Regions from separate parts of the Streptomyces sp. NPDC085460 genome, predicted to be linked through region 2. Evidence: predicted binding sites of a transcription regulator. Region 2 holds the regulator's gene; each other region holds the start of a gene.
The links. The regulator HrcA, encoded in region 2, represses chaperone genes, less so after heat shock. The targets are predictions, from matches to a motif close to TTNGCACTCNGNNNNNCNGAGTGCNAA.

Region 1 (10,006 bases), on a different contig from region 2:
ACCCGGACCCGCGCACCGCCGCCGCGCTCGCCGAGGCCGAACTCCTCCTCACCTGCTGGGGCGCCACCCCGCTCACCCCGGAGGTGCTGGCCCGGGCACCGCGCCTCAAGGCCGTGGTGCACGCGGCCGGTTCGGTCAAGCACCACATCACCGACGCCTGCTGGGAGCGCGGCCTCCGGGTCACCAGCGCCGCCGCCGCCAACGCCCTCCCGGTCGCCGAGTACACCCTCGCCGCGATCCTCTTCGCCGGGAAGGGGGTGCTGCGTTCGGCCCAGCGGTACGCCGGACTCCGCGCCGGCCACGCCTGGCTCGCCGAGTCCGCCGCCTGGGGCAACTACCGCCGCACGGTCGGCATCGTCGGCGCCTCGCGCATCGGCCGCCGGGTCGTCGAACTCCTCCGCCCCTTCGACGTCGAGGTGCTCCTCTACGACCCGTACCTGACGGCCCCGCCGCCGGGCGCGGTCCTCGCCGGCCTGGACGAACTCTGCTCCCGCAGCTCGGTCGTCTCCGTGCACGCGCCCCAACTCCCGTCCACGTACCGCATGATCGGGGCCCGCCAGCTCGCCGCCCTGCCCGACGGCGCCACCCTGATCAACACCTCCCGGGGCTCCCTGATCGACGAGGACGCCCTCCTCCCCCATCTGACCGCGGGCCGCCTCCACGCGGTCCTCGACGTGACCGACCCCGAACTCCCGCCCCCGGACTCCCCCCTCTACACGCTCCCGAACGTCCTGCTCACCCCGCACGTCGCCGGCTCCCTCGGCAACGAGCTGCACCGCATGACCGACCAGGCGCTCGACGAGATCGCCCGCTACACCCGCGGCGAGCCCTTCGCGGAGGAGGTCAGGGCCGCCGACCTGACGCACTCGGCGTAGACCGGCCTAGACTGGAGGGGTCCATCCGCGGCTTCGCCCGGTCGGAGGCGGCCATGACCTTCGTGCAGATCATCGATTGCAGGACGAGCCGGGTCGAGGAGCTGAACCGGCTCATGGACCAGTGGGTCGAGCAGACCCGGGGGAAACGGACGGCCACCCACAGCATCGTCGGGACCGACCGGTCCGACGCCCAGCACGTCGTGGAGATCGTCGAGTTCCCCTCGTACGACGTGGCCATGCGGAACTCGCAGCTGCCGGAGACCGACCGGATCTTCCGCGAGCTGGTCGCGCTCTGTGACGAGATGCCGACCTTCACCGACCTGGACGTGGTCCGGGACGAGGCGCTGTACAAGGCGAACGCGCGGCACATGTTCGAGCGGATGGCGGACGGCTCCGACCTGGCGCTGCTCGACAACCTGCTGGCCGAGGGGTACCACGACCACGACCCGACCAACCCGGTGGACACCCTCGGGATGGACGCGGTCCGGCGCGAGGTGGAGCAGTGGCGCGCGGGCTTCGACTTCGCGTTCACGATCGAGGACCAGATCGCCGACGGTGACCGCGTGTGCACCCGGTGGACCTGGAAGGGGACCCACGTCGGGGACTTCATGGGCCTCCAGCCGACGGGGATGGAGGTCACCATGACCGGCACCACCATCCACCGCTTCCGCGACGACGGGAAGATCGTCGAGGGCTGGTGGCAGTACGACCTGCTGGGGCTGATGGGACAGCTCGGCGCGGTCGAGAGCTGAGGAACGGGCGAGGCCCGGTGCCCCCGCGACGGGGGCACCGGGCCTCGTGGCGTCAGGACGCCAGGGGGTCTCGGGGACCTCCTGGCGTCAGGACGTCAGGGGTCAGTGGGAGTGACCGTGACCGTGGCCGTGACCGTGGTCCGCCGGCTCCTCCTCCTTCTTCTCCACCACGAGGGTCTCGGTGGTGAGGAGCAGGGAGGCGATGGAGGCGGCGTTCTCCAGGGCGGAGCGGGTGACCTTCACCGGGTCGATGACGCCGGCCTTGACCAGGTCGCCGTACTCGCCGGTGGCGGCGTTGAAGCCCTGGCCCTTGTCGAGCTCGGAGACCTTGGAGGTGATGACGTAGCCCTCCAGGCCGGCGTTCTCGGCGATCCAGCGCAGCGGCTCGACGGCGGCGCGGCGGACCACGGAGACACCGGTGGCCTCGTCGCCGGTCTTGCCGAGGTTGTCGTCGAGGACCTTGACGGCGTGGACGAGCGCGGAGCCACCACCGGAGACGATGCCCTCCTCGACCGCGGCGCGGGTCGCGGAGATGGCGTCCTCCAGACGGTGCTTCTTCTCCTTCAGCTCCACCTCGGTGGCGGCGCCGACCTTGATCACGCACACGCCGCCGGCCAGCTTCGCGAGGCGCTCCTGGAGCTTCTCGCGGTCCCAGTCGGAGTCGGTGGACTCGATCTCGGCCTTGATCTGCGCGACGCGGCCCACGACGTCCTCGGACTTGCCGCCACCGTCGACGATGGTGGTGTCGTCCTTGGAGACGGTCACGCGGCGGGCGGTGCCCAGCACGTCCAGACCGGCCTGGTCGAGCTTGAGGCCGACCTCCTCGGCGATGACGGTGGCACCGGTGAGGGTGGCCATGTCCTGGAGCATCGCCTTGCGGCGGTCGCCGAAGCCGGGCGCCTTGACGGCGACGGCGTTGAAGGTGCCGCGGATCTTGTTGACGACGAGGGTGGAGAGCGCCTCGCCCTCGACGTCCTCGGCGATGATCAGCAGCGGCTTGGAGCCACCGGCCTGGATGACCTTCTCCAGGAGGGGCAGCAGGTCCTGGATGGAGGAGATCTTGCCCTGGTTGATCAGGATGTACGGGTCGTCGAGGACGGCCTCCATACGCTCCTGGTCGGAGACCATGTACGGCGAGAGGTAGCCCTTGTCGAAGGCCATGCCCTCGGTGAACTCCAGCTCCAGGCCGAAGGTGTTGGACTCCTCGACGGTGATGACACCGTCCTTGCCGACCTTGTCCATCGCCTCGGCGATGAGCTCGCCGACCTGCTGGTCCTGCGCGGAGAGCGCGGCGACGGCGGCGATGTCGGACTTGTCGTCGATCGGGCGCGCGGTGGCGAGCAGCTCGTCGGAGACGGCCTTGACCGCGGCGTCGATGCCCTTCTTGAGGGCGGCCGGGGAGGCGCCGGCGGCGACGTTGCGCAGACCCTCGCGGACGAGCGCCTGGGCGAGCACGGTGGCGGTGGTGGTGCCGTCACCCGCGATGTCGTTGGTCTTGGTCGCCACCTCCTTGACGAGCTGGGCGCCGAGGTTCTCGTACGGGTCGTCGATCTCGACCTCGCGGGCGATCGTGACACCGTCGTTGGTGATGGTGGGGGCGCCGAACTTCTTGTCGATGACGACGTTGCGGCCCTTGGGGCCGATCGTCACCTTCACCGTGTCGGCCAGCTTGTTGACGCCGCGCTCAAGGGCGCGACGGGCGTCCTCGTCGAACTTCAGGATCTTCGCCATGGGAGCGGTTCAGCCCTCTCGGAAATCGTGTGGGAAAACAAACCGCGCCCCTGGACGCCCAAGAGATCAAGGGGTCAGGGGCGCGGTCAAAGCAGGTACGTCGTCTTACTTCTCGATGATCGCGAGCACGTCGCGGGCCGAGAGGACGAGGTACTCGTCGCCGTTGTACTTCACCTCGGTGCCGCCGTACTTGCTGTAGAGCACGACGTCGCCGACCTTGACGTCGAGCGGCAGGCGCTCGCCGTTCTCGAAGCGGCCCGGGCCCACGGCGAGGACGGCGCCCTCCTGGGGCTTCTCCTTCGCGGTGTCCGGAATGACCAGGCCCGAGGCCGTGGTCTGCTCGGCGTCGAGCGGCTGGACCACGATGCGGTCCTCAAGCGGCTTGATGGCAACCTTGGAGCTGACGGTCGTCACGATCCGACCTCCCCCTTCGGAGATCTCGCGGGGTTAACTGTCTGGGGTGGCGACCAGGTGGATCCGTCGTCGCGGGTGCCGGACCTGCCCGTCGCTGTGTTGGCACTCTCCAGTGGGGAGTGCCAGAGCCGAGACTATGACCGCGATTAGCACTCGGTCAAGCGGAGTGCCAATTCCTCACTCCGTGGCGGCCTCCGCGCGGACGCCGGGGCCGGCCGGACCGTCGTCGCCGACGCGCTCGACCGCCTTGCGGCCGAGCCGTTCGAGGGGGTCCACGGCGGAGGCGCAGCCGGTGAGGGCGAGGAGGAGGGCCGTGATCACCAGGGGCCGGAGGCGGCTCATACGTAGTCCTCCAGCTTGCCGACCGCGTACCCCTTGGACGTGATCACGTTCATCACCCGGCGGATCATGTCCGGCATGCTGCCCTTCCAATCCTCCTCGCCGCGGAAGTGGGTGAGGACGATGTCGCCGGGGTGCAGGTCGCGGTCCCACTCGCGCCACTCCATGTGGTCCGGGAACGCCTCGGAGGCCCAGAGCGGGACGGCCTTGACGCCGCAGGTCTTCGCGGCGCGCAGGGTGTCCTCGTTGTAGTTGCCGTACGGGGGCCGGAAGAGCTCGGGGCGCTTGCCGTACTTCTTCTCGATGACGTCCTGCATCCCGCAGATCTCGCGCTTCTGGCGCGCGTAGGAGAGTCCGGGCAGGTACTTGTGGTTGAGGGTGTGGTTGTGGAGGGCGACCCCGCCCGGCTGGGACTTCTGCATCCGCGCGAAGTACGCGTAGTCGTCGCTGACGACGTAGTCGCTGAGGAAGGCGCTGTACGGGATCTTCAGGTCGCTCATCATCCGGATGAGCGCGGGGTCCTTCTCGGCGCCGTCGTCGATGGTCAGGAAGACGACCTTCTCCTTGGTGGGGACGGTGGTGAAGACGGGCGGCAGCCCCTCGCCGTCGGTCTCGAAGCCCTTCCGGGTGGTGATCTTCGGCTTGACCCTGGGCGGGGCGGGCGCTTCGAGGGGGGTCTGCTTGAGCCCCCACTTCTTCGCGGCGGCGGCCCGTGCGGCCCGACGCTCCGCCAGCGCGGCCTTCTTCTCCGCGGCCAGCTGCGCGGCGGTCTTCGGCGGGGCCTGCTGGCCGGCGGCGGGGGCGGGGGCGCCGGAGGAGCCGGGCTCGGAGCCGCCCCCGCAGGCGGCGGTGGAGGTGAGCGCGGCGACGAGGAGTGCGGCCCCCAGGGCACGACGCGAAGGACCCTTTGCCATAGTTTTTTCCTTTTGTCGTACGAGCTGTATGGCGCCGCATCCTGTCAGCGCGACCCCGCCCGTCCGGCCGCGACACCGCCGTACCGGCCCCACCGTCCCCCGCCCGGCCCACAGGGAGAATGGAGCGGTGACCGACCTCGCCGCCTTCACCGCCCTGCTCACCCCCGAGGGCCAGACGCTCCTCGCCGCCCTGCGCGACTACGACCCCGCCCAGGAACTGGCGGTCGCCTCCCGGCTGCGCCGCGACCACCCCGCCGAGCTGGTCTCCGCCGCCCTCGGGCAGGCCCGGCTGCGACAGCGCGCGGTGGCGAAGTTCGGGCCCGAGGCGTACCGCATGTACTTCACGCCGAACGGCGTCGAGCAGTCGACCCGGGCCACCGTCGGCACCTACCGCGCGGCCCGCCTCAAGGCCCTCGGCGTCGGCTCGGTCGCCGACCTCTGCTCCGGGATCGGCGGCGACGCGCTCGCGCTCGCCCGCGCCGGCATCTCCGTCCTCGCCGTCGACCGCGACCCGCTCACCGCCGAGGTCGCCCGCGCCAACGCCGCCGCCCTCGGCCTCGCCGAGCTGATCGAGGTCCGCTGCGCCGACGTCACCGAGATCGACACCAGCCCGTACGACGCCGTCTTCGTCGACCCGGCGCGACGCGGAGGCCGGGGCAGGATCTTCGACCCGGAGGCGTACTCGCCGCCGCTGTCCTGGGCCATGGACGCGGCCCGCAAGGCCCCGCGCGCGGCCCTGAAGATCGCCCCCGGCATCCCCCACGAGACCGTCCCGGACGAGGCCGAGGCGGAGTGGATCTCGGACGGCGGCGACGTCAAGGAGGCGGTCCTCTGGTTCGGTACGGAGCCGGGCGCCCGCCGCGCCACCCTGCTGCCCTCCGGCGCGACCCTCACCGGCCGGGGCCTGCCCGACCCGGCGGTCCGCCCCGTCGGCCGCTACCTCTACGAGCCGGACGGCGCCGTCATCCGCGCCCACCTGGTCGCCGAGGCCGCGCAGGAGCTGGACGGCGGCCTGATCGACGAGACCATCGCCTACGTCACCGCCGACACGCTGACCCCCACCCCGTACGCCTCCGCCTACGAGATCACCGACGAACTGCCCTTCAACCTCAAGAAGCTGAAGGCCCTCCTGCGCGAACGCGAGGTGGGCACCCTCACGGTGAAGAAGCGCGGCTCGGCCGTCGAACCGGAGGAGATCCGGCGGAGGGTGCGGCCCAAGGGCCCGAACGCGGCGACGGTGCTGCTCACACGTGTCGCGGGGGCCCCGACGATGCTGATCGGCCGGCCCGTGCGGGCGGAGCGATCCTGATCGCCGTCCGGTAGTGCCCGACGGCCTTGAAGAGGCCGATCAGGCCGTTGATCCAGAGGATGAGCGCGACGCCCATGCCGTACGCGACGAAGTAGTAGCCCCCGTCCTCCCGGGTCGCCCCGGCCGGCACGGCGAAGCCCAGCCAGAGCCCGAGGCCGCACAGGGCGGCGGAGAGCAGCATCCAGCAGGCGCTCTGCACGGGCCTGCGGAGCCGCGCGTCCGCCGCCGGGTCCCGGTCCAGCTCGGCCCAGGCGAGGAACCGTTCCCGCACCACGCGGTCCTGCCGCATCCCGCGCGCGACGAGCCAGACGCCCGGCACCATCACGCCGAGGCCGAGGACGGCGGCGACCAGCCCGATGAGGAGGCTGATCGGGTCGAGGAGCGGCCCGCCCGCGTCGATCAGCAGCACGCCGACCATGCCCCAGCCCAGCTGGAGCAGCAGCACCGAGCCGGCGAACAGCGCGAACCGCCCGCCGCCGAGCAGCCGCCGCCCCAGCGCCTCCAGCGCCAGCGCCCGGTCGGCGAGGAGCGCGCTCCGGTCGGGCCAGCTCCGGACCTCGACGGGCGGGGGCGGCGGGGGCAGGGGCGTACGCGGAGACATGCCGAGAAGCCTAGGCCCCGCCCTCCAACTCCCTTGCGCGGCCCCGCAGCAACGCCCGCTCGCGCTCGTTCCGCGTCAGCTCCGCGGCCCGCGCGAACTCCGCCCGTGCCTCGTCCGCGCGCCCCAGCCGGGCCAGCAGGTCGCCGCGGACGCTCGGCAGCAAGTGGTAGCGCTCCAGGGCCGGTTCGGCGGCGAGCGCGTCGACGAGCGGGAGCGCGGCGGCCGGCCCCTCGGCCATCGACACGGCCACCGCCCGGTTCAGCTCGACCACCGGCGACGGGGCCAGCTCCATCAGCCGCCCGTACAGCCCGGCGATCACCGCCCAGTCCGTCTCCGCGTAGGACCCGGCCCGCGCGTGGCAGGCGGCGATCGCGGCCTGGAGGGCGTAGGGGCCGTACGAGCGCCCTCCCCCGGACTCGGTCCGGGGGGACCCCCAGGCCCGGGCGAGCGCGTCGAAACCGCGCCGCACGAGGAGCCGGTTCCAGCGCCCCCGGTCCTGCTCGGCGAGGAGCACGGGCCGCCCGCCGGGTCCGGTCCGGGCGGGGACCCGGGACGCCTGGAGTTCGAGGAGGGCGGCGAGGCCGTGCACCTCGCTCTCGCCGGGCATCAGGGCGGCGAGGCCGCGGGCCAGCCGGAGCGCGTCCTCGCAGAGGCCGGGCCGCAGCAGGTCGTCCCCCGCGGTGGCCGCGTACCCCTCGTTGAAGACCAGGTAGACGACCTCCAGGACGGAGCCGAGCCGGGCGGCCCGCTCCGCCCCGTACGGCACCTCGAACTCCACGCCCGCCTTCGCGAGCGCCCTCTTGGCGCGGGTGATCCGGGCGGCGACGGTCGCCTCCGGGACGAGGAAGGCGCGGGCGATCTCGTCGGTCCGCAGCCCACCGACCAGCCGCAGGGTGAGCGCCGCCCGGGCCTCGGCGGAGAGCACCGGGTGGCAGGTGGTGAAAACGAGCCGGAGCACGTCGTCGTCGATGTCGCCGGGGCCGGAGGGCTCGGGGTCGTACGACTCCTCCGGCAGCGTCCGGCCGACCTCGGCGAGCTTGCGCGCGTAGGTCTCGCGGCGCCGGACGAGGTCGACGGCACGGTGCTTGGCAGTGGCCGTGAGCCAGGCGCCCGGGTTGTCCGGGACGCCCTCGCGCCGCCACTGTTCGAGTGCGGCGACGAGGGCGTCCTGGGCGAGTTCCTCCGCGATGCCGACGTCCCGGACGATCCGCGCCACGGTGGCCATGATCCGCGCCGACTCCATCCGGAAGACCGTCTCCAGCGTGCTCTCCACCGTCGTCACGGTTCACATGAGAGCACGGCGCGGTTCAGCCTTCCGGCATCTCCTCGACCTCGCGGACCTCCAGGCCGACCTTCCAGTGCGGCGGGTGCACGGCGAGGAACCGCTTGCCCCACTCGACGGCCTCGGCCATGTCCTTGCACTGGAGCATCGCGTAGCCGCCGACGACCTCCTTGGTCTCGGTGAAGGGCCCGTCGGTGAAGGACAGCTTCCCGCCCTCCCAGGTGATGCGGGTGGACTCGGCGGTCGGCTTGAGACCGGCGGTGTCCACCATGGCGCCTGCCTTGGTGATCTCCTCGAAGAGGGCGCCCATGCGCTGCTCGAAGCCGGCGTCGGCGCTCTCCATGTCGATGGTGTTCTCCTCGATGCGGACGAGGGAGAGGAAGCGGGGCATGGTGACTCCTCGGTGGTGCGGCGGCGGGGACGTTCCCCGCCCTACACCTCTACGTCGAACGGGCCGGGCCCGCATCGACACCGCGCCGGAGAAATCTCAGACGTAGTCCTCCAGGCGCGCCACCGTGAAGCCCTGCTCCCGGATCCTGCGGAGCATCGTCGCCGTCATCTCGGTCATCGTGCGGCCCTTGAGCTCGGCGGGGCCGCGGAAGTGAGCGAGGACGATGTCGCCGGGGTGGAGCTTCCGGTCGCCGCGCTGGTACTGCATGTTCGTGATCTGCATGGACTCGCGCCAGAGGACGATCGCGTCGACGCCGCAGCTCCCGGCCGCCGCGCGGGTCGCCTCGTTCCAGTTGCCGAAGGGCGGGCGGAAGAGGCGCGGGGCGGTGCCGTACCGCGCGCGCAGCTTCTCCTGCTGGCCGCATATCTCGCGGCGCTGGGCCTCCGGGGAGAGGGTGCGCAGGTTCGGGTGGGTGAGGGTGTGGTTGGCGACGCCGTGGCCCTGCCGGACGAGCGGGTCGAAGTAGCCGTAGTTCCCGCTGATCACCGAGTCGGTGAGGAACATGGTGAAGGGGACGTCGAGCTCGTCCATCATCCGCACGAAGGCGGGGTCCTTCTCGGCCCCGTCGTCGATGGTGAGGAAGACGACCTTGTCCCGGGTGGGTATCTCGCTGATCACCGGGACCGGGCCGCCGGGCGCCCGCTTCACCGGCTTGACGGCGGGCGGGGCGGGCGGCGCGGGGAAGGGCTTCAGGCCCCATTTCCGGTACGCGGCGGCCCGCGCGGCCTCGGGGGCGCGGGCCGGCTCCGGGGCGGCGGCCTTCGTCGGGGACGGCGCCGGGGCCGGGGCGGCGGCCGGGGCCTCGGCCGTGCAGCCCGTCACCAGGAGCGTCACGGCGGTCAGCGCCGCCCACACCGCGATCTGCTTCTTCACGGGCTGTGGGATGCCCGTACGGCTCGAAAGGTTGCCCGACCGTCGAACAAATCAGACAGCCGGACGGAGGTGGTCGAACGGACCGGCTATTCCACCGATTCGAAGCGCCAGCGGTGGACCGGCCGGGTGATCAGCTCGGCGTCCGGCTCGGGCAGCTCCGGCAGCTCGGCGTCGAGGGCGTCCGCCTCCCACCAGGTGAGGACGAGGACCCGGTCCTGGGGGGCCCGGAAGACCTCGCGGCGCAGCGGCTCGCGCGCCAGGACCCGGGCCCGCGCCCGCGCCCACTCCAGGAGCTCGGGACCCCGGCCCTGCACGGCGCGGGCCTCCCACATGAGCGTGACCCTCACGAGTACAGGTTCTCCTTGCTGATCTCGTGCACGTGGTCGTGGTCGTGGGCGTGGGCGTGCGCGTGGGCGCCGGGCACGTGCGGGTCCGTCACCGGCAGCGAGGAGTCCGCCGACAGCT
Region 2 (10,006 bases):
GCGCAGGCCGTTGTTGTGGGTGCGGGAGCGCTTGCCGCCGAGGGCGTCCAGCTCGTCGAGGAAGACGACGCAGGGGGCCTGGCGGCGGGCGGTCTCGAAGATGTCGTGGATGTTCTTCTCGGAGGCCCCGATCCACATGTCGAGGACGTCGGAGAGCGAGACGGTGAGGAAGTTCGCGCCGAGTTCGCCGGCGACGGCTCGGGCGATGAAGGTCTTGCCGCAGCCGGGAGGACCGTAGAGGAGGAGTCCGCCGCGGAGCGACTTGCCGTAGAGGCGCCGGAGTTCGGGGTTGCGCATGGGGGCCAGGAAGGCGGCTTCGAGGCGCTCCTTGACGTCCGTCATGCCGCCGACGTCGGCGAGGCGCACGGCACCGGGGGCGTCCACGTCCCAGGCGGCGGCGTCCCCGGCGAGCCCGTCCCCGCCCTCGGCCTGCGGCTCCTCCAGGAACCGCGGCCCGACCAGGTCCGACACCTGCTCCTCGGCGGCGGCCCAGTCGAAGGACGGCTTCGGCGCGGCCGGCGTCTCCGGAGCCCGAGGGGGCTCCGGCGCGGGCGCGGGTTCCGGCGCGGGTGCCGGCGCTGGTGACGGCTCCGGCGCGGGTGCGGGCTGCGGCAGGCCCATGGCGCGGACCATCAGCGCCCGCGCGTCGGCGTCCCCCGGCGCGTGCTGGAGCGCGACGGCGGCCTCCGTGACGGCCTCGTCGTTCCGCCCCTCCGCGAGGAGGAGTTCGGCGAAGTGGAGGCGCAGGGGCACGTCGCCGGGCGCGGCGGCGATCGCGGCGCGCAGACTGCGGAGGAGAGGGGACTCGTCGGCCATACGGGTCAGCCTAGAAAAGACCCGGGACGCTTGGACAGCGGGTCCCCCACTCTGTGGACAACCTCCCCCACCGCCGCCCCCTGTGGACAACCTCCCCCGCCCCGCCCTGTGGACGACCGGACCCACGGGGGACGACCGGACCCGCCCTCCAGACAACCGCGCCGGGTCAGCCCCAGCGGCCCGTGCGGCCCAGGACGAGGGCGGTGGCCGCCGTGCCCGCCGTGGAGGTGCGCAGAACGCTGCGGCCGAGCCGGTACGGCTTCGCCCCGGCCGCCTCGAAGGCTGCCAGCTCCTCCGGGGAGACCCCGCCCTCGGGCCCGACCACGAGCACGATCGAACCGGTGGCGGGGAGGTCGGCGGCGGCGAGGGCGCCGCTGGGGTGCTCCCGGTCCTCGTGCAGCACGACCGCGAGGTCGGCGGTGGCGAGGAGCGCGGCGACCTGCTTGGTGGTCATGAGGTCGGCGACCTCGGGGAAGCGGGTGCGGCGTGACTGCTTCCCGGCCTCGCGGGCGGTGGAGCGCCACTTGGCGAGCGCCTTCAGGCCGCGGTCGCCGCGCCACTGGGTGATGCAGCGGGAGGCCGCCCACGGCACGATCGCGTCGACGCCGGTCTCGGTCATGGTCTCGACGGCGAGCTCGCCGCGGTCGCCCTTGGGGAGGGCCTGGACGACGGTGATCCGGGGCTGCTCCTCCGGGTCCTCGTGGTCCGCCGTCACCTCCACGGTCAGCCGGTCCTTGCCCTCGGCCTCCCGCGCCACGCACCGCGCCCAGCGGCCCCGGCCGTCGGTCAGGACGAGTTCCTCGCCCGCCTGGAGCCGCTTCACGGAGACGGCGTGCCGCCCCTCGGGGCCCTCCAGGACGAAGGTGCCGGCGCCGGGCACGGCGTCGACGACGAAGACGGGGGCGGTCATGAGGCACTCCTGGGGGCCGGATCGGCGAGTTCGGTGAGGGCGGTGTCGAGTTCGGCGGCGAGCACCTCGACGAGTTCCCCCGCGGGCAGCTCGCGGGCCAGCCGGTGGCCCTGGCCCGCCCACAGGGCCATGCCCTGGGCGTCGCCCGCGGTGGCGGCGGCCTTCCGCAGCGGGGCGGTGAGGTGATGGATCTCGGGATAGCCGGCGGGGGCGTACGGGCCGTGCTCGCGCATGAAGCGGTTCACGAGCCCGCGGGCCGGCCGGCCGGAGAACGCCCGGGTGAGGGCGGTGCGGTTGAAAAGCGGGTCGGTCAGGGCCCGCTTGTGCAGCGGATGGGCGCCGGACTCCGGGCAGGCCAGGAAGGCGGTGCCGAGCTGGGCGGCGGCGGCCCCCGCGGCGAGGACCGCGGCGATCTGCGCGCCGCGCATCAGGCCGCCCGCGGCGACGAGCGGCAGCGCGGTGGCCTCCCGGACCAGGGTGAGGAGGGCGAGGAGCCCGGTGCCCGGCTGCTCCTCGGCCGGGTCGTCGCGGTACGAGCCCTGGTGGCCGCCCGCCTCGACGCCCTGGACGCACAGCGCGTCGGCGCCGGCCGCCTGGGCCGTACGGGCCTCCTCCGCGGAGGTGACGGTGACGATCGTGTACGTGCCGGCGCGGGCGAACGCCTGGAAGGTCTCGGGCTTCGGGCAGCCGAAGGTGAAGGAGACGACGGGGACCGGGTCCTCCAGGAGGATCGCCAGCTTGGACTCGTACCCGTCGTCGCGGCAGTCGTCGGTCTCGCCGAGCTGCGTCTCGTACCAGCCGGCCTCCCCGGCGAGCTGGTGGCGGTAGACCTCGACGGCCGCGGGGTCGACGGTGGGGCCGGTCTGGGGCATGAAGACGTTGACGCCGAAGGGCTGTCCGGTCAGCCCGCGCACCTGCTTGATCTCCTGGTAGAGGCTGCCGGCCGTCTTGTACCCGGCGGCGAGGAAGCCGAGCGCACCGGCCTCGCCGACGGCTCCGACGAGTGCCGGACCGGAAGCGCCACCCGCCATGGGGGCCTGCACGATCGGGTACCGGAAGAGATCGTTCAGCGCGGTGGTGGACATATGGGCATCGTGTCATGCCCCTTCCCGCCCACGGGAAAGGGGCGGCACTCAGAGTGCCGCCCCTCTCACACACGGGTCATCCCCCCCGCGGGGCTCAGCGCCCGTTGAACGCGTCCTTCAGCCGCGAGAACAGCCCCTGCTGTCCCGGCTGGAACTGGCCCGTGGGCCGTTCCTCGCCGCGCAGCTTGGCCAGTTCGCGCAGGAGGCGCTCCTGCTCGGGGTCGAGCTTGCCCGGGGTCTGGACCTCGACGTGGACGATCAGGTCGCCGCGGCCGTTGCCCCGCAGGTGCGTGATGCCCCGGCCGTGCAGCGGGACCGACTGGCCCGACTGGGTGCCCGGGCGGATGTCGATCTCCTCCAGCCCGTCGAGCGTCTGGAGCTGCACCTTCGTGCCGAGCGCCGCCGCCGTCATCGGGATGGTGACCGTGCAGTGCAGGTCGTCACCGCGGCGCTGGAAGACCTCGTGCGGGGTCTCCTGGATCTCGACGTACAGGTCGCCGGCGGGGCCGCCGCCGGGGCCGACCTCGCCCTCGCCCGCGAGCTGGATCCGGGTGCCGTTGTCGACGCCGGCCGGGATCTTCACCGTCAGCGTGCGGCGCGACCGCACCCGGCCGTCGCCCGCGCACTCGGGGCACGGGGTCGGGACGACGGTGCCGAAGCCCTGGCACTGCGGGCAGGGCCGGGAGGTCATGACCTGGCCGAGGAACGACCGGGTGACCTGGGAGACCTCGCCGCGGCCGTGACACATGTCGCAGGTCTGCGCGGAGGTGCCGGGAGCGGCACCCTCACCCGAACAGGTGGCGCAGACGACGGCCGTGTCGACCTGGATGTCCTTGGTGGTGCCGAAGGCCGCCTCGTTGAGGTCGATCTCCAGGCGGATCATGGCGTCCTGGCCGCGCCGGGTCCGCGAGCGCGGCCCGCGCTGCCCGGCCGTGCCGAAGAAGGCGTCCATGATGTCGGAGAAGTTGCCGAAGCCGCCGGCCCCGAAGCCTCCCCCGCCGCCCATGCCGCCGGCGGAGGAGAGCGGGTCGCCGCCGAGGTCGTAGACCTGCTTCTTCTGCGGGTCCGACAGGACCTCGTAGGCGGCGTTGATCTCCTTGAACCGCTCCTGCGTCTTCGGGTCCGGGTTGACGTCCGGATGAAGCTCGCGGGCGAGGCGCCGGAAAGCCTTCTTGATCTCGTCCTGGGACGCGTCGCGGCGTACGCCGAGTGTGGCGTAGTAGTCCGTGGCCACTTACGACTCCGCCAGGATCTGTCCGACGTAACGTGCCACTGCGCGTACCGCTCCCATCGTTCCGGGGTAGTCCATGCGGGTCGGTCCGACCACGCCGAGTTTGGCGACTGCCTCGCCGCCCGAACCGTAGCCGACCGAGACGACGGACGTGGAGTTCAGCCCCTCGTAGGCGTTCTCGTGCCCGATGCGTACGGTCATGCCCGATTCCTTGACCTCGCCGAGCAGCTTGAGGAGCACGACCTGCTCCTCGAGTGCCTCCAGGACGGGCCTGATCGTCAGGGGGAAGTCATGTCCGAAGCGGGTGAGATTGGCGGTGCCGCCGATCATCAGCCGCTCCTCGTGCTCCTCCACGAGCGTCTCCAGGAGCGTCGCGAGCACGGCCGAGACCGTGGCGCGCTCCTCGGGTTCCTCGAAGGACTCGGGGAGGTCCTGCACCAGCTGCGGCACGTCGGCGAAGCGACGGCCGCCGACCCGGCTGTTGAGCCGGGCCCGCAGATCCGCGAGGGAGGTCTCGCCGAAGGGCGCGGGGCAGTCGATCACCCGCTGCTCGACCCGTCCGGTGTCCGTGATCAGGACGAGCATCAGCCTGGCCGGGGCCAGCGCCAGCAGCTCGACGTGCCGGATGGAGGAACGCGTCAGCGACGGGTACTGCACGACGGCGACCTGCCGGGTCAGCTGCGCCAGCAGCCGCACCGTACGGCCCACGACGTCGTCGAGGTCCACGGCGCCGTCGAGGAAGTTGTGGATGGCGCGCCGCTCGGGGGTGGAGAGCGGCTTGACGCCGGCCAGCCGGTCCACGAAGAGCCGGTAGCCCTTGTCGGTGGGGATCCGGCCCGCGCTGGTGTGGGGCTGGGCGATGTACCCCTCCTCCTCCAGCACCGCCATGTCGTTGCGCACGGTGGCGGGCGACACGCCGAGCTTGTGGCGCTCCGTGAGCGCCTTGGAACCGACCGGTTCCTCCGTCCCGACGTAGTCCTGGACGATGGCGCGCAGCACCTCGAGTCTGCGTTCGCTCAGCACGCGCACACCTCCCGCTCCAGCCGTTCCGGTTGCTCCGCTTTTGGCACTCACCCTGTCCGAGTGCCAGGAATCCCCCGGCCAGTGTACGGCCGGGGCCGTCGCTCCTGGCAAGGAGGCGGACCCGCTAGCGTCGGAGCCATGGACATCGACGAAGCGGTCTGGGCGGCTCAGGGGTGGGAGAGGCTCGCGTCCGGAGTGGGCCGGCGGCGGCTCCCCGGCTGGGACGCGACCACCGGACTGGTCGTGGGGGACACGGCCGTCCTGCTCTACGACACGGGCTCCACGCTCGCCGAGGGCGCCGCGATCCGGGCCCAGGCGGAGGCGATCACCGGCGGCCGGCGCGTGACGCACATCGCACTCGGCCACCCCCACTTCGACCACGTCCTGGGCACCGCCGCCTTCGCCGGAGCGGAGGTGTTCGGCGCGGTCGGCATGGACGAGCTCCTCGGCTCCGCCCGCACCCGCGCGGAGCTGTACGAGGACGCGGTGCGCCAGGGGGTCGGCGAGCGGGCCGCGGCGGAGGCGGTGGAGGCCCTGGTGGCCCCGCGCCACACGGTCACCGGCGAGTGGACCCTCGACCTCGGCGGCCGCCAGGTGCTCCTGGCCAACCTGGGCCCGGCCCACTCCGGCCACGACCTCGCCGTCTTCGTCCCCGGCGAGCGCGAGACCGTTTTCTGCGGCGACCTGGTCGAGGAGTCCGGCGAACCCCAGGCGGGCCCCGACGCGATCGGCGCCCGCTGGCCCGACGCCCTCGACCGCCTCCTCGCCCTCGGCGGCGAGGACGCCCTGTACGTCCCCGGCCACGGGGCGGTCGTCGACGCGGCTTTCGTCCGACGCCAGCGCGATGAACTGGCACACCGCTTCCAGGTGTCGTAGCGTCCCCGAAATGCGCAGCTACGACCCGGACCTGACGCCCCGATGGAAGAAGCAGGCCCCCGCGCCGGAGGTCCCGGCCGAGCCGGACCTGGTGGTCGAGGAGGTCTCGACGGGCTTCTGCGGGGCCGTGATCCGCTGCGAGGCGGGCACCGTCACTCTGGAGGACCGCTTCGGCAAACACCGCGTCTTCCCGATGGACCCGCGCGGGTTCCTCCTGGAGGGCCGTGTGGTGACCCTGGTCCGCCCGGCGTCCGGCGGACCGGCCCGCCCGGCCCGTACGGCCTCCGGCTCGATCGCCGTCCCCGGCGCACGCGCGCGCGTGGCACGGACGAGCCGCATCTACGTGGAGGGCCGGCACGACGCCGAGCTGGTCGAACGGGTCTGGGGCGACGACCTGCGCGTCGAGGGCGTCGTGGTGGAGTACCTGGAGGGCGTCGACCACCTTCCGGAGATCGTCGCCGACTTCGCGCCCGGCCCGGACGCCCGCCTCGGCGTCCTCGTCGACCACCTGGTTCAGGGCTCCAAGGAGTCCCGGATCGCCGCGCGGGTCTCCTCCCCCGACGTCCTGGTGGTGGGACACCCGTACATCGACATCTGGCAGGCGGTGAAACCGTCCGTCCTCGGCATCCGGGCCTGGCCGGAGGTCCCGCGCGGCCAGGACTGGAAGACGGGCACCTGCCGGGCCCTGGGCTGGCCCGCCGACAACACGGGCGCGGTCTGGCAGGCCATCCTGAAGCGCGTCACGTCCTACAAGGACCTGGAACCGGAGCTGCTGGGCAAGGTGGAGCACCTGATCGACTTCGTGACGGCGCCGTAGCCGCGGCGGTTTCCCGGGGGCCGGGCCTCAGTCCACCAGGTCCCGCACCACGGCGTCCGCGAGCAACCGGCCCCGCAGCGTCAGCACGGCCCGCCCCGCGGCGTACGGCTCCGCGTCGAGCAGCCCGTCGGCCAGCGCCCTGCGCGACGCCGCGAGGCCCCGCTCCCGCAGCAGCTCCAGCGGGCAGCCCTCCCGGAGCCGCAGCTCCAGCAGGATCCGCTCGACCCGCCGGTCCTCGTCCGACAGCAGCTCGCGCCCGGCCCCCGGCGACCTCCCGGCCCCGAGCGCGGCGGCGTACGCGCCGGGATGCTTGACGTTCCACCACCGCACCCCGCCCACGTGCGAGTGGGCGCCTGGCCCGGCGCCCCACCAGTCGGCGCCCCGCCAGTACAGCTCGTTGTGGAGGCACCGCCCGGCCTCGGAGGTGGCCCAGTTGGACACCTCGTACCAGGCGTACCCGGCCTTCTCGAACGCCTCGTCGGCGATCAGGTACCGGTCCGCGTGCACGTCGTCGTCGGTCATCGGCACCTCGCCGCGCCGGATCCGCCGCGCCAGCTGCGTACCCTCCTCGACGATCAGGGCGTACGCGCTCACATGGTCGGGACCGGCCCCGATGGCCGCGTCCAGCGAGGCCCGCCAGTCGTCGTCGCTCTCGCCGGGGGTGCCGTAGATCAGGTCGAGGTTGACGTGTTCGAAGCCGGCCGCGCGCGCCTCCGCGACGCACTGCTCAGGCCGGCCCGGCGTGTGGGTCCGGTCGAGGATCTTCAGCACGTGCGGCCGGGCGCTCTGCATGCCGAAGGAGATCCGGTTGAAGCCGCCGGCCCGCAGTTCCTCCAGGTAGGCGGGGTCCACGGACTCCGGGTTCGCCTCGGTGGTGATCTCCGCGTCGTCGGCGAGCCCGAACTCGTCCCGGATCGCCCCCAGCATCGTCACGAGGTCGCCGGCGGCCAGCAGCGTCGGCGTGCCGCCGCCGACGAAGACCGTCCGCACCGGGCGCGGGTCGTCGCCGAGGACCTTCCGGGCGAGCCGGACCTCCTCGACGACCTGCCCCGCGTAGTTGTCCCGCGAGGCGAGCACGCCTCCGGCACCGCGCAGCTCGCTCGCGGTGTAGGTGTTGAAGTCGCAGTAGCCGCACCGCGTGGCGCAGTACGGCACGTGCAGATAGAACCCGAGCGGCCGCTCCCCGGCCCCTTCCAGGGCGCGCGCGGGCAGCGCCCCGTCCTCGGGCATGGGCTCACCATCGGGCAGTACGGAAGGCATGGGGTCCATTGTCCCGCACCGCCCGAGGTGACGGGCTCCGCGCCGGTCAGGCCTCGCGGGACCCGGCGTACATCTCGTCGATGAGCTCCTTGTAGGTGCGCTCGACGACCGGGCGCTTGAGCTTCAGCGAGGGGGTGAGCTCGCCGTGCTCGATGTCGAGGTCGCGCGGGAGGAGACGGAACTTCTTGATCGTCTGCCAGCGCTGGAGGCCCTCGTTGAGCCGGTCGACGTATCCCTGGATCATCTTCTCGGTCTGCGGGGCGGCGACGACCTCGGCGTACGGCTTGCCGGCGAGGTCGTGCTCGGCGGCCCAGCCGAGGATGGCGGGCTCGTCGAGCGCGATGAGCGCGGTGCAGTAGTTCCGGTCGGCGCCGTGGACGAGGATGTTGGAGACGAACGGGCAGACGGCCTTGAACTGGCCCTCCACCTCGGCCGGGGCGATGTACTTGCCGCCGGAGGTCTTGATCAGGTCCTTCTTGCGGTCGGTGATCTTGAGGTAGCCGTCGGCGGAGAGCTCGCCGATGTCGCCGGTGTGGAACCAGCCGTCGGCCTCCAGGACCTCGGCGGTCTTCTCGGGGAGGCCGTGGTAGCCCTCCATGATGCCGGGGCCGCGGAGCAGGATCTCGCCGTCGTCGGCGATGCGGACCTCGGTGCCGGGGAGCGGCTTGCCGACGGTGCCGGTGCGGTACGCCTCGCCGGGGTTGACGAAGGAGGCGGCGGAGGACTCGGTGAGGCCGTACCCCTCCAGGATGTGGATGCCGGCACCGGCGAAGAAGTAGCCGATCTCGGGGGCGAGCGCGGCGGAGCCGGAGATGCAGGCGCGCAGCCGGCCGCCGAACGCGTCGCGGATCTTGGCGAAGACGAGGGTGTCGGCGACCTTGTGCTTGGCGGTGAGGCCGAAGGGCGCGGAGGCGGAGCCGGTGCGGCGGAAGTTGTCCTGGGTGACCTTGGCGTACTCGCGGCCGACGCCGGAGGCCCACTGGAAGATCTTGTACTTGGCGCCGCCGCCGGCCCTGGCCTTGGCGGCGACCCCGTTGTAGACCTTCTCGAAGATGCGGGGGACGGCCGCCATGTAGGTCGGCTGGACCACCGGCAGGTTCTCGATGATCTTGTCGACGCGGCCGTCGACGGCGGTGACGTGGCCGACCTCGATCTGGCCGGAGGTGAGGACCTTGCCGAAGACGTGGGCGAGCGGCAGCCACAGGTACTGGACGTCGTCCTGGGTGACGAGGCCGGTGGCGGCGATGGCCTTGGCCATGTACGACCAGTTGTCGTGCGGCAGGCGGACGCCCTTGGGGCGGCCGGTGGTGCCCGAGGTGTAGATGAGGGTGGCGAGCTGCTCGGCGGTGATCGCGGCGACCCGCTCCTTGACCGCCTCGGGGTGCTTCTCCAGGTACGCGGCTCCGCGCGCCTCCAGGTCGGCGAGGGTGAGGACCCACTCCTCGGAGGTGTCCGCGCCCTCGGGGTCGATGACGACGACGTGGTGGAGTCCGGGCAGGTCGGCGCGGCGCTCGACCGCCTTGGCGAGCTGGGCGGCGTCCTCGGCGATGAGCACCTTCGACTCGGAGTCGGCGAGGATGAAGGCGGACTCGTCGGCGTTGGTCTGCGGGTAGACCGTGGTGGTGGCGGCGCCGGCGCACATGACGCCGAGGTCGGCGAGGATCCACTCGACCCGGGTGGCGGAGGCGAGGGCGACCCGCTCCTCGGAGCGGATGCCGAGGTCGATCAGACCGGCGGCGATGGCGAAGACGCGCTGCGCGGCCTGACCCCAGCTGAGCGACTTCCAGTCGTCCGGTCCGGTGCCGGAGGCGGCGGGCACCGGATAGCGGTACGCCTCGGCGTCGGGGGTGCGCTCGACTCGTTCGAGGAAGAGCGCCGCGACGGAGGGCGGCCGGTTGTCGATCTGGGTCTGGTTGTCGCTCACGTCGTCCTCCGGGCGGCGGCGGTGCCTGTTGGCGGTGCAACTACGGATGCGGAACGCACTCACG
Region 3 (10,006 bases), on a different contig from region 2:
GATCTCCGCCTGCGAGGCGTACACGTTCCCCGACGACACGTACGTCCAGTGCCGGGCCCGCCCGGCGAGCGCGTCGAGCGCCCCGCGCACGAAGCCGGGCTGCCACGACACCTCGACCACGGCGTCCCAGTCCCGGCCGGCCAGCGCGTCGTACGCCCCCGGCTCCCGCCGGTCCGCGACGACCAGCTCGGCCCCCTCCGCGACCTCGCCGCTCTCCCCCCGCGCCAGACACGTCACCGCGTGTCCCCGCGCCAGCGCCCGCCGCGCCACCTCACGTCCCACCCACGCCGTACCACCGAGCACCAGAATGTTCATGCGCCCCAGTCGACCACCGAACCCCCGTCCCCGTGAAAGGGGTTCGCCGTCGGCGCACGGAATGCGCCGACGGCGAACAGCGGACTTCCCGGCGCCTAGAACAGGCCCTTGAACCCGTTCCAGCCACCGCTGCCGATCAGCACCCGGCCGCCGTACGTACCGGCCCCGGTCGAGGCGTACCGCCACAGCTTCCCGGCCGTGTCCCGGGCGAGGAGATCCGCCCGCCCGTCCCCGGACAGGTCGCCGACGCCGACGAGCGCGGAGTAGCCGCCCCAGCCGCCACCGACCCTCACGCGCGCGGTGACGCCACCGCTCGCGGTCCCGTAGTACCGCCACAGCACGCCCGCGGAGTCGACCCCGAGCAGGTCGCCCCGCCCGTCACCGTTCAGATCCCCGGCCCCGACGAGCTTCTTGTACAGCTTCCAGTTCGTGCCGATCCGCACCCGCGCCTTCAGGGTGTGGGTCGCGGTCCCGGCGTAGAAGTACACGTCACCGGTCGACGCCTGCCGGGCGACGAGATCGGCGAACCCGTCCCCGTTCACGTCACCGGTCGAGGTCAGGACGTCGTACCCGCCCCACCCGGTCCCCACGAGCGTGTACGCCGACGAGGCCGTCACGACCTTCCCGCACCCCGGCCGGTACGCCCGCAGCTGGTCCCCCACCCGCGCGTACACGTCGGCGCACCGGTCGCCGTTCAGGTCGCCGACGGGGACGAAGAGGGTGGTCGGGGCGAACTTTCCGCCGACCCCGGCGGTCCGGGCCGCCAGCGCGCCCGTCCCGTTCCCCCGGTACAGCGACATCGCACCGGCGGTGTCCGCCGTCAGCAGATCACCGAACCCGTCGTCGCCGGCCATGTCCCGCCACACGGCGGCGGCACCGGACACGGCGACGCCCCCGGACACCACCAGATCGGCCCCGTGCCCGTCGGCCGGCTTCACGGTCAGGCTCCAGGTGTACGCCCCGTTCCGCACGTACTTCCCGGCCGTGTCCTTCCCGTCCCACGCCGGCGCCACGATCCCGCGCGCCTCCCCGCCGGTCAGGGTCCGCACGACCTTGCCGTCGATCTTGCTCTTCAGCGTCAGCACCCAGGAGGAACCGGGCTTGGACAGCCACCAACGCGGCTTCCACCCGCCGGACTTGATGTTCGCGGCGGGGGTGTCGGCGTCGATGGCGGCCAGCCGGCCGGTGACGCCGCCGAGGCCGGTGACGCGGGCCGACTCCCAGGTGTCGATGAAGGCGACACCTCCGCCGAAGCGGTCGACGGTCCAGCTCTGGCCGTCGAAGTCGTTCCGGTCCGCGGGGAGTTCGCCGAGGGCCCGCTCCCGGTCGGTGCCGGAGCGGACGTCCACCGCGTACAGCTCCTCACCCCAGGGCGCGGCCGGGAAGGCGAGGAATCCGTCGCCGAGGTGCGCCTGGACGTCGTCCGGGATGCGGGTCCACACCGACTGGCGCTTCTCCCGGTCGTGGACGACCACGGCGCCGCGGTCGTCCTCGCACCGCTGGTGGATCCACTTGCCGACGACCTCAAGGCCGGTGAAGGCGCAGCTCGTGCCGAGATCGGCGGTCGCGACGGTCGCTCCGGTGCGGACGTCGACCGCCGTGACCTTGCCGTCGGTGGCGGAGCCGGTCCACAGCTGCCGGCCCCACAGCGACTGGTTCCGGTTCGTGGAGTCCCGGAGCACGGCACCGGTCTCGATGTCCGCGACGATGGAGCGGCCGACCGAACCGGCGTCGGCGTAGAAGTGGACGTATCGGCCGGAGGCCCGGACGACGGTGTCCAGGGCGAGCCGGCTCGCGTGCTTGACCACGACGCTGCGGGTGGTGCCGCCCCTGCCTGGGGTCGTCACGTGCACCGCGACGGCGCACTCGGTGCAGCCCGACCCGTTCACGCTCTCCAGGGTGACGAGGCGGCCGTCGCCGGTGTCCGCCCACCAGCGCGTGGAGGCGGCGCCGGACAGGGCCTGCGGGCAGTCGGCGGCCGAGCCCAGGGGGTCGCAGCTCCACCGCGCGGTCGCCGCGTGGGTACCGGTGAGGGCGAGGTCGTACCCCTGGAGCACCCGGCGGCCCGAGCTCCACCAGCCGTCGTCCTGGACGACGAGCCGCCCCTGGGACAGGGTCAGGCCCGCCCGCGGGAAGGACCCGACCAGGGTGAGGACGTGCTGGACGACCGGTGCGCCGTCGGCGCCGGGAGTGATCCGCTGGACGCCGAACTCACCCGCGCCCGGCGTGCCGGCCAGGTACGCGGCGCCGTCCGCCCCGCGCTGGGCCTGGTCCCCGGCCACGACGGTGACGCCGAGGTCGCGGGAGGCGCCGCCGGCGAGCGGGACGGCGTACAGTGCGGCCTGCTCGCGGTAGTCGTCGTCCGTCGTGGAGAGCGCCCTCTGACCGAGGAGCCAGTCGCCCACGAGCCCGAGCCGCGTGGTGGTGTCCGTGGCGGCGTGCGGCAGCGTGACCCGCACGCCGGGGGCGGCCGGGTCGGTGCGGGAGAGGACGACGGCCTCGGTCGTACCGGCCGTGCCGCCGAGCAGGACCCTCCGCGCGTCGAGCGCGGCGGACCCCACGGCGGCGAACGGAGGCTCCGGCAGCGGCGTGACGGTGCCGGAGGCGAAGTCGAGCAGGGCGGTGACCGCCGTCGCGCCGACGGCATAGTGGAGGACCGCGCCCGTACCGTCCTGGGTGAGGACCGACGGGCCCGAGGTGGCGCCCGGCAGGAGCACCTCCCGGCCTGCGGGGGCGTTCTCCTCGTAGCCGACGAAGTACAGGGTGATGCCGTCGGTGCCGGTCCGGTACCGGACCAGCTGCCGGCCCGCGACGACCGGGAGCCACGCCTCGCCGGACTCCGTCTCCGGCGTGTGGGTCCGCCCGGTCGCGAAGTCGTGGACGGTGGCGTAGGCGGGGAACGCCTCGCTGTACCCGTCGGGGCAGACGACCACGTCACCGGCCGAGTACGACTCGCCCGGCTCGCACGTCGGCGCGTAGGCGGGGGCCCCGCCGCGCAGGTCGTGCCAGCTGACCTGCCGGGGGCCGAGCACCTGGACGCCGGTTCCGGCAGCACGGATCTCGGCGTGGACCGGAGCCTCCGGGTCGCCCGTAGCCGGGATCGTCACCTCGTACGGTGCCGTGTCGGCCGCCACCGCGGCCGGGGCCGTGACGGCCGTCAGGCCGGTGAGGGCCAGGGTCGCGCTCAGGGCGAGCGCGACGGTTCTTCGGACGGACAAGAAAGGGGTCCCCTCGTGCGGACGTCGATGGCGACAGGCGACGCGGGGGAACGCGGAACGGCGGCACGACGGCCGCGGACGTTTCGCGCGGGCGCCGGCCCGATGCCCCCACCTGCCGGCTGGCGTGATCGTACAACTGGCCGAAACCCAACGGGAAGCGGAGGGCCCCGGTCCGAGCCAGGACCGAAATCACGGGCACGGGACGCGCCCCGCCCCTACCCTGCCCCCATGGGTATCCACAGGACCTCGTACGTCTGTCTGCCGTGTCGGGGCTCGTACAAGCAGGGGCGGGAGCACGGTGACGAGCGGAGGTGTCCGCGCTGTGGGGAGCCGATGATCGGGGTGGGGTCGGCTTTTCAGCCGCCGCCTCGGCGGGACGACGAGGGGTGGCGGGTGCTGTCCGTGCTGCTGCACGCGGGGGTGCGGTTCCACGTCAGCTGCTGTCAGGGGTGCGGGCCCGGCTACCGGCCCCGGACGCTGTCCGAGGTGAAGGCGCGGGTGGCGTACGCGCGCCGGACCGGGGAGCCGCTCGCCGAGGCGCTCGTACGGCCCGTGGTGTGAGTCCGGGAACGCGCCGAGGGCGGCACCCCCCTTCTCGGGGAGTGCCGCCCTCGGTTCGCGTTCAGCGATGAACCACCGATCCGTCAGGATCAGAAGTCCATGTCACCGCCCGGCATGCCGCCGCCGGCCGGCGCGGCGGCCTTCTCCGGCTTGTCGGCGATGACGGCCTCGGTGGTGAGGAAGAGCGCGGCGATCGACGCGGCGTTCTGCAGCGCGGAGCGCGTCACCTTGGCCGGGTCGATGATGCCCTCGGCGACCAGGTCGACGTACTCGCCGGTCGCGGCGTTGAGGCCGTGACCCGGGGTGAGGTTGCGGACCTTCTCGACCACGACGCCGCCCTCAAGGCCGGCGTTGACCGCGATCTGCTTGATCGGGGCCTCCAGCGCGAGCTTGACGATCGCGGCACCGGTGGCCTCGTCGCCGTCCAGCTCCAGCTTCTCGAAGACGCTGGACGCCTGGAGCAGGGCCACGCCGCCGCCGGCGACGATGCCCTCCTCGACGGCCGCCTTGGCGTTGCGCACGGCGTCCTCGATGCGGTGCTTGCGCTCCTTGAGCTCGACCTCGGTCGCGGCACCGGCCTTGATGACCGCCACGCCGCCGGCGAGCTTCGCGAGGCGCTCCTGGAGCTTCTCGCGGTCGTAGTCGGAGTCGCTGTTCTCGATCTCGGCGCGGATCTGGTTCACGCGGCCCGCGACCTGCTCGCTGTCACCGGCACCGTCGACGATGGTGGTCTCGTCCTTGGTGATGACGACCTTGCGGGCGCGGCCCAGGAGGTCGAGACCGGCCGACTCCAGCTTGAGGCCGACCTCCTCGGAGATGACCGTGCCGCCGGTGAGGATGGCGATGTCCTGGAGCATGGCCTTGCGGCGGTCGCCGAAGCCCGGGGCCTTGACCGCGACGGAGCGGAAGGTGCCGCGGATCTTGTTGACGACCAGGGTCGACAGGGCCTCGCCCTCGACGTCCTCGGCGATGATCAGCAGCGGCTTGCCCGACTGCATGACCTTCTCCAGGAGCGGGAGGAGGTCCTTCACGGAGGAGATCTTGGAGTTGACGATGAGGATGTACGGGTCCTCGAGCGCGGCCTCCATGCGCTCCATGTCGGTCGCGAAGTACGCCGAGATGTAGCCCTTGTCGAAGCGCATGCCCTCGGTGAGCTCGAGCTCCAGACCGAAGGTCTGCGACTCCTCGACGGTGATGACGCCTTCCTTGCCGACCTTGTCCATGGCCTCGGCGATGAGCTCGCCGATCTGGGTGTCGGCGGCGGAGATGGAGGCGGTGGAGGCGATCTGCTCCTTCGTCTCGACCTCCTTCGCCTGGTCGAGCAGGGCGCCGGAGACGGCCTCGACGGCCTTCTCGATGCCGCGCTTGAGGGCCATCGGGTTGGCGCCGGCGGCGACGTTGCGGAGGCCCTCGCGGACGAGCGCCTGGGCGAGGACGGTGGCGGTGGTCGTACCGTCGCCGGCGACGTCGTCCGTCTTCTTGGCGACTTCCTTGACCAGCTCGGCGCCGATCTTCTCGTACGGGTCCTCGAGCTCGATCTCCTTGGCGATGGAGACACCATCGTTGGTGATCGTGGGGGCGCCCCACTTCTTCTCGAGGACGACGTTGCGACCCTTGGGGCCGAGGGTGACCTTGACGGCGTCAGCGAGCTGGTTCATGCCGCGCTCGAGACCGCGCCGGGCCTCCTCGTCGAACGCGATGATCTTGGCCATGTGAAGTGGTCCTCCCGGACATGGGGTGGATAACGCTCCAGGACCGCGCCGACGCCCGCGACGGACGGCCTCCGCGCTCCGCGTGGTTCCTTGCCCCACCCGGTCGGCGGCCTCGTCATGCCCGGTCCTCGTAGCACTCTCACCTTCCGAGTGCTAACGCCAATGATTAGCACTCGACCCATGCGAGTGCAAGCGACTCTCGTGGATCGGGCACCTCCGCGCCATCCCGTCGCCGTGGCCGCCCGGGAACGCGTGAGGGGCCCGCACCCCTAGGGATGCGGGCCCCTCGACGACGAGACGTCGGTGGCCGATCGCGCCGCGCCTCAGGCGGTCACCTTGACCATGTCCGCCTGCGGGCCCTTCTGACCCTGCGAGATCTCGAACTCGACTCGCTGGCCTTCTTCGAGGCTGCGGTACCCATCCATCTGGATGGCGCTGTAGTGGACGAAAACATCCGCACCACCGTCGACCGCGATGAAGCCGTAGCCCTTCTCCGCGTTGAACCACTTGACGGTGCCCTGAGCCATGCCTAACTCCCCTATTACGTACTGGCCCTTGAGCGGATCCGCACTTCACGGACCCGGGTCAGAACCTGCGCCGGAACGCGTCGACCGCCGCTGAATGTATCTGTCCAACTGCCCTCTGCAACAGGGCAATCCACCGGGAATTCTCGGCGGAGCGGAAAGGGGAATCCGGAAGAAATACTTGAATTGCGGGGCAAGTCGGGCCGGGCGAAAGGCGCATAAGGGGCAGACTGTGCGCGCTTTCCGGCCGCCGGTTGTCGCATTCTTGTCAGGTCCCGGGCCGGGCTCATATGCGTGTGGCATGAGCGGCGGAGGGGACTTCCCCAACTCTACCGCGCTCAACCATGCAGAATTGCCCCCTCCGCTTTCTCTGGCGGAGGGGGCAATTCAGTGCCGAAGGGCGGAGCCGGTGATGATCAGCAGCCGCCGGCGACCGCGGGGATGATCGAGACGCCCGCGCCGTCCGGGGTGGCGGTCTCCAGGCCCTGCTCGAAGCGGACGTCGTCGTCGTTCACGTAGACGTTCACGAAGCGGCGCAGCTTGCCCTGGTCGTCCAGGACGCGGGCGGCGATGCCGGTGTGGTTCTTCTCCAGGTCGGCGATGACCTCGGCGAGGGTCGCGCCCTCGGCGGCGACCTCGGCCTGCCCGCCGGTGTAGGTGCGGAGGATGGTGGGGATGCGGACCTTCACGGCCATGGTGTCTTCAGGACCTTTCGTGCGCCGGTGCGTGGGCCGGGTTCAGTGGGCCAGGCCCGCGTCGCGGAACGCGTCCAGGCTCGGGCGGATGGTGGCGGTCGCCTGAGAGCTGTCGGCCACGGCGTCCAGGGTCTTGAGGCCGTCGCCGGTGTTGAGGACGACGGTGGTGAGGTTCGGGTCGATGACGCCGTTCTCCACCAGCTTGCGCGTCACGCCGACGGTCACGCCGCCGGCGGTCTCGGCGAAGACGCCCTCGGTCCGGGCGAGCAGCTTGATCGCGTCCACGACCTGCTCGTCGTTCACGTCCTCCACGGCGCCGCCGGTGCGGCGGGCGATGTCGAGGACGTACGGGCCGTCGGCCGGGTTGCCGATCGCGAGGGACTTGGCGATGGTGTTCGGCTTCTGCGGGCGGACGACGTCGTGCCCGGCCTTGAAGGCGGCCGACACCGGGGAGCAGCCCTCGGCCTGGGCGCCGAAGATCTTGTACGGCTTGTCCTCGACCAGGCCCAGCTTGATGAGCTCCTGGAGGCCCTTGTCGATCTTGGTGAGCTGGGAGCCGGAGGCGATCGGGATGACGAGCTGGTCCGGGATGACCCAGCCGAGCTGCTCGCAGATCTCGTACGCGAGCGTCTTGGAGCCCTCGCCGTAGTACGGGCGCAGGTTGACGTTGACGAAGCCCCAGCCCTCGCCGAGCGGGTCGCCGATGAGCTCCGAGCAGAAGCGGTTGACGTCGTCGTAGTTGCCCTCGATGGCGACGAGGTCACCGCCGTAGACACCGGCCATGACGACCTTGCCCTGCTCCAGGTCGTGCGGGATGAAGACGCAGGAGCGGAAGCCGGCGCGGGCGGCGGCGGCGCCGACGGCGCCGGCCAGGTTGCCGGTGGAGGAGCAGGAGAGGGTGGTGAAGCCGAAGGCGCGGGCGGCCTCGATGGCCTGGGCGACGACCCGGTCCTTGAAGGAGTGGGTCGGGTTGCCGGAGTCGTCCTTGACGAAGAGCTTGCCGGGGGCGACGCCGAGCTCGCGGGCGAGGTTGTCCGCCTTGATCAGCGGGGTCCAGCCGGGGTTCAGGTTCGGCTTCTCGGCGACATCGGCGGGGACGGGCAGCAGGGGCGCGTACCGCCAGATGTTCGCGGGTCCGGCCTCGATCCGCTTGCGCAGCTCCGCGGGGTCGCCGGCCGGGAGGTCGTAGGCCACTTCGAGGGGGCCGAAACAGAGCTCGCAGGCGAAGATCGGGCCGAGGGCGAAGACCTCGCCGCACTCGCGGCAGGAGAGCCCGGACGCGGGGCCGAGGTCGACGGTGGTGGCGGGAGCGACGGTCTGTACAGCCATGGAGGGGAGGCCCTTTCTCCTCATCTTCCTCATGGCGCATTTCGCCATGAGACGGATTTGGCACCTTCCCTAGCCGGGGGCCTCGCGGGCGCAAGACGAACCGACTGGAGGGTTGCCGGGGCTTCAACGGGCCGTATCCCTCTGCCCCTCTGGATGAGCGGTATTCGATTGTGAGACGCGGGTGGCACCCCGACATGCATCGGGCGTCCGCGTTGTTCAAGACTGTAACCGAAGGCTTCGAAGGTGGAGACGGTCGTCCGATCCGCGAGATGGAGATCACGTTGCTGGAAGAAGTGGAGCGCTGGCTGACCCGGCGGTCCTGGTCCGTGTCCGACCGGCCCCTGGAGCGGGTGCTCGCCGCCAAGCGGGGGACGACGGTCAGCGTGGTGCTGCCCGCGCTGAACGAGGAGGCGACCGTCGGGGACATCGTCGGCGTGATCCGGCGGGAGCTGATGACCGACGCCGTGCCGCTGGTGGACGAGCTCGTGGTGATCGACTCGGGGTCCACGGACCGGACCGCCGAGGTCGCGGCGGCGGCCGGCGCCCGGGTGGTCGCGCGGGACGACATACTTCCCCGGATCCCGGCGGTCCCGGGCAAGGGCGAGGTCCTGTGGCGGTCACTCATGGTGACCAGCGGGGACGTGGTCGCCTTCGTCGACGCGGACCTCAGGGACTTCTCGGCGGACTTCGTCACCGGCATCGTGGGCCCGCTCCTCACCGACCCGGAGGTGGACTTCGTCAAGGCGATGTACGACCGCCCGTTCGGCACGGAACTCTCCGGCAGCACCCCTGGCCAGGGCGGTCGGGTGACGGAGCTGGTGGCGCGCCCGCTGCTCAATCTGCACTGGCCGCGCCTCGCCGGCTTCGTCCAGCCGCTGGGCGGGGAGTACGCGGCGCGGCGCTCGCTGCTCGAACGGCTGCCGTTCCCGGTCGGTTACGGAGTGGAGCTGGGGCTGCTGGTGGACGCGCTGCACACGGTGGGCCTGGACGCCCTCGCCCAGGTGGACGTGGGGGTGCGCAAGCACCGGCACCAGGACGGGCAGGCGCTGGGCCGGATGGCGGCGGCGATCTACCGGACGGCGCAGGTGCGGCTCTCCCGGGGGCATCTCGTACGCCCCCGGCTGACCCAGTTCGAGCGGGGCGCTTCGGGCTTCGAGCCGCGGACGTACGCGGTGGACACGGAGGAGCGCCCGCCGATGGCCGAGATCACGGAGTACGCGCACCGCCGCGTGGCGTAACGTCCGAAGATGATGGGCTTTGCCTACATTGCCCTTTTATGCGATTCGTACGATCTCACCCCTCCCGCGTGACCGGCGCGCTCGCGGCGGGCCTCCTCGCCGCGGGCACGCTCACGCTGACGGCGGCAGGACCGGCCGCCGCCGACGTCGTCGAACCCTTCGGGGAGCGGTACCAGGAGTCCCTGTACGGGGACTTCACGACGATCGGCAACACCGTCATGGTCTGCCCCGAGGCCCCCGCCGACGTGGCCGCCCGCTGCGCCACCGCCACGAAGGGCGAGGGCTCCGACAACAACAACGCCTTCGTCATGCGCCGGGCCGACACCGACGGCGGCGGCGACGCGTACGGCTCCAGCACCGGCCGGATCCGTATCCCCGAGGGCGCCGAGGTGGCCTACGCCCGGCTCTCCTGGG

Region 1: a site for HrcA is predicted at 3,368-3,394, ahead of groL (chaperonin GroEL). Genes of this name have one in related genera too.
Region 3: a site for HrcA is predicted at 5,973-5,999, ahead of groL (chaperonin GroEL). Genes of this name have one in related genera too.

Annotation. Positions count from the first base shown of each region.
Region 1 covers NZ_JBITTO010000002.1:306,081-316,086, reverse strand. Annotated here, with positions in the region: gene ACIGHB_RS05745 (hydroxyacid dehydrogenase) at 1-875, shown strand, start outside; gene ACIGHB_RS05740 (ester cyclase) at 929-1,627, shown strand; gene groL (chaperonin GroEL) at 1,730-3,358, opposite strand; gene groES (co-chaperone GroES) at 3,464-3,772, opposite strand; gene ACIGHB_RS05725 (hypothetical protein) at 3,950-4,114, opposite strand; gene ACIGHB_RS05720 (polysaccharide deacetylase family protein) at 4,111-5,025, opposite strand; gene ACIGHB_RS05715 (methyltransferase domain-containing protein) at 5,153-6,334, shown strand; gene ACIGHB_RS05710 (hypothetical protein) at 6,270-6,935, opposite strand; gene ACIGHB_RS05705 (RNA polymerase sigma factor) at 6,946-8,178, opposite strand; gene ACIGHB_RS05700 (YciI family protein) at 8,243-8,608, opposite strand; gene ACIGHB_RS05695 (polysaccharide deacetylase family protein) at 8,705-9,541, opposite strand; gene ACIGHB_RS05690 (hypothetical protein) at 9,628-9,888, opposite strand; gene tsaD (tRNA (adenosine(37)-N6)-threonylcarbamoyltransferase complex transferase subunit TsaD) at 9,885-10,006, opposite strand, start outside.
Region 2 covers NZ_JBITTO010000008.1:243,470-253,475, forward strand. Annotated here, with positions in the region: gene ACIGHB_RS22345 (AAA family ATPase) at 1-816, opposite strand, end outside; gene ACIGHB_RS22350 (16S rRNA (uracil(1498)-N(3))-methyltransferase) at 983-1,726, opposite strand; gene ACIGHB_RS22355 (nitronate monooxygenase) at 1,723-2,811, opposite strand; gene dnaJ (molecular chaperone DnaJ) at 2,906-4,045, opposite strand; gene hrcA (heat-inducible transcriptional repressor HrcA) at 4,046-5,065, opposite strand; gene ACIGHB_RS22370 (MBL fold metallo-hydrolase) at 5,204-5,941, shown strand; gene ACIGHB_RS22375 (DUF3097 domain-containing protein) at 5,952-6,758, shown strand; gene hemW (radical SAM family heme chaperone HemW) at 6,786-8,027, opposite strand; gene ACIGHB_RS22385 (AMP-dependent synthetase/ligase) at 8,065-9,942, opposite strand.
Region 3 covers NZ_JBITTO010000012.1:55,412-65,417, reverse strand. Annotated here, with positions in the region: gene ACIGHB_RS28085 (NAD-dependent epimerase/dehydratase family protein) at 1-315, opposite strand, end outside; gene ACIGHB_RS28080 (FG-GAP-like repeat-containing protein) at 411-3,533, opposite strand; gene ACIGHB_RS28075 (deoxyxylulose-5-phosphate synthase) at 3,762-4,094, shown strand; gene groL (chaperonin GroEL) at 4,184-5,806, opposite strand; gene ACIGHB_RS28065 (cold-shock protein) at 6,130-6,333, opposite strand; gene ACIGHB_RS28060 (MoaD/ThiS family protein) at 6,747-7,025, opposite strand; gene thrC (threonine synthase) at 7,068-8,354, opposite strand; SAM riboswitch class I at 8,372-8,514, opposite strand; gene ACIGHB_RS28050 (glucosyl-3-phosphoglycerate synthase) at 8,636-9,592, shown strand; gene ACIGHB_RS28045 (hypothetical protein) at 9,661-10,006, shown strand, end outside.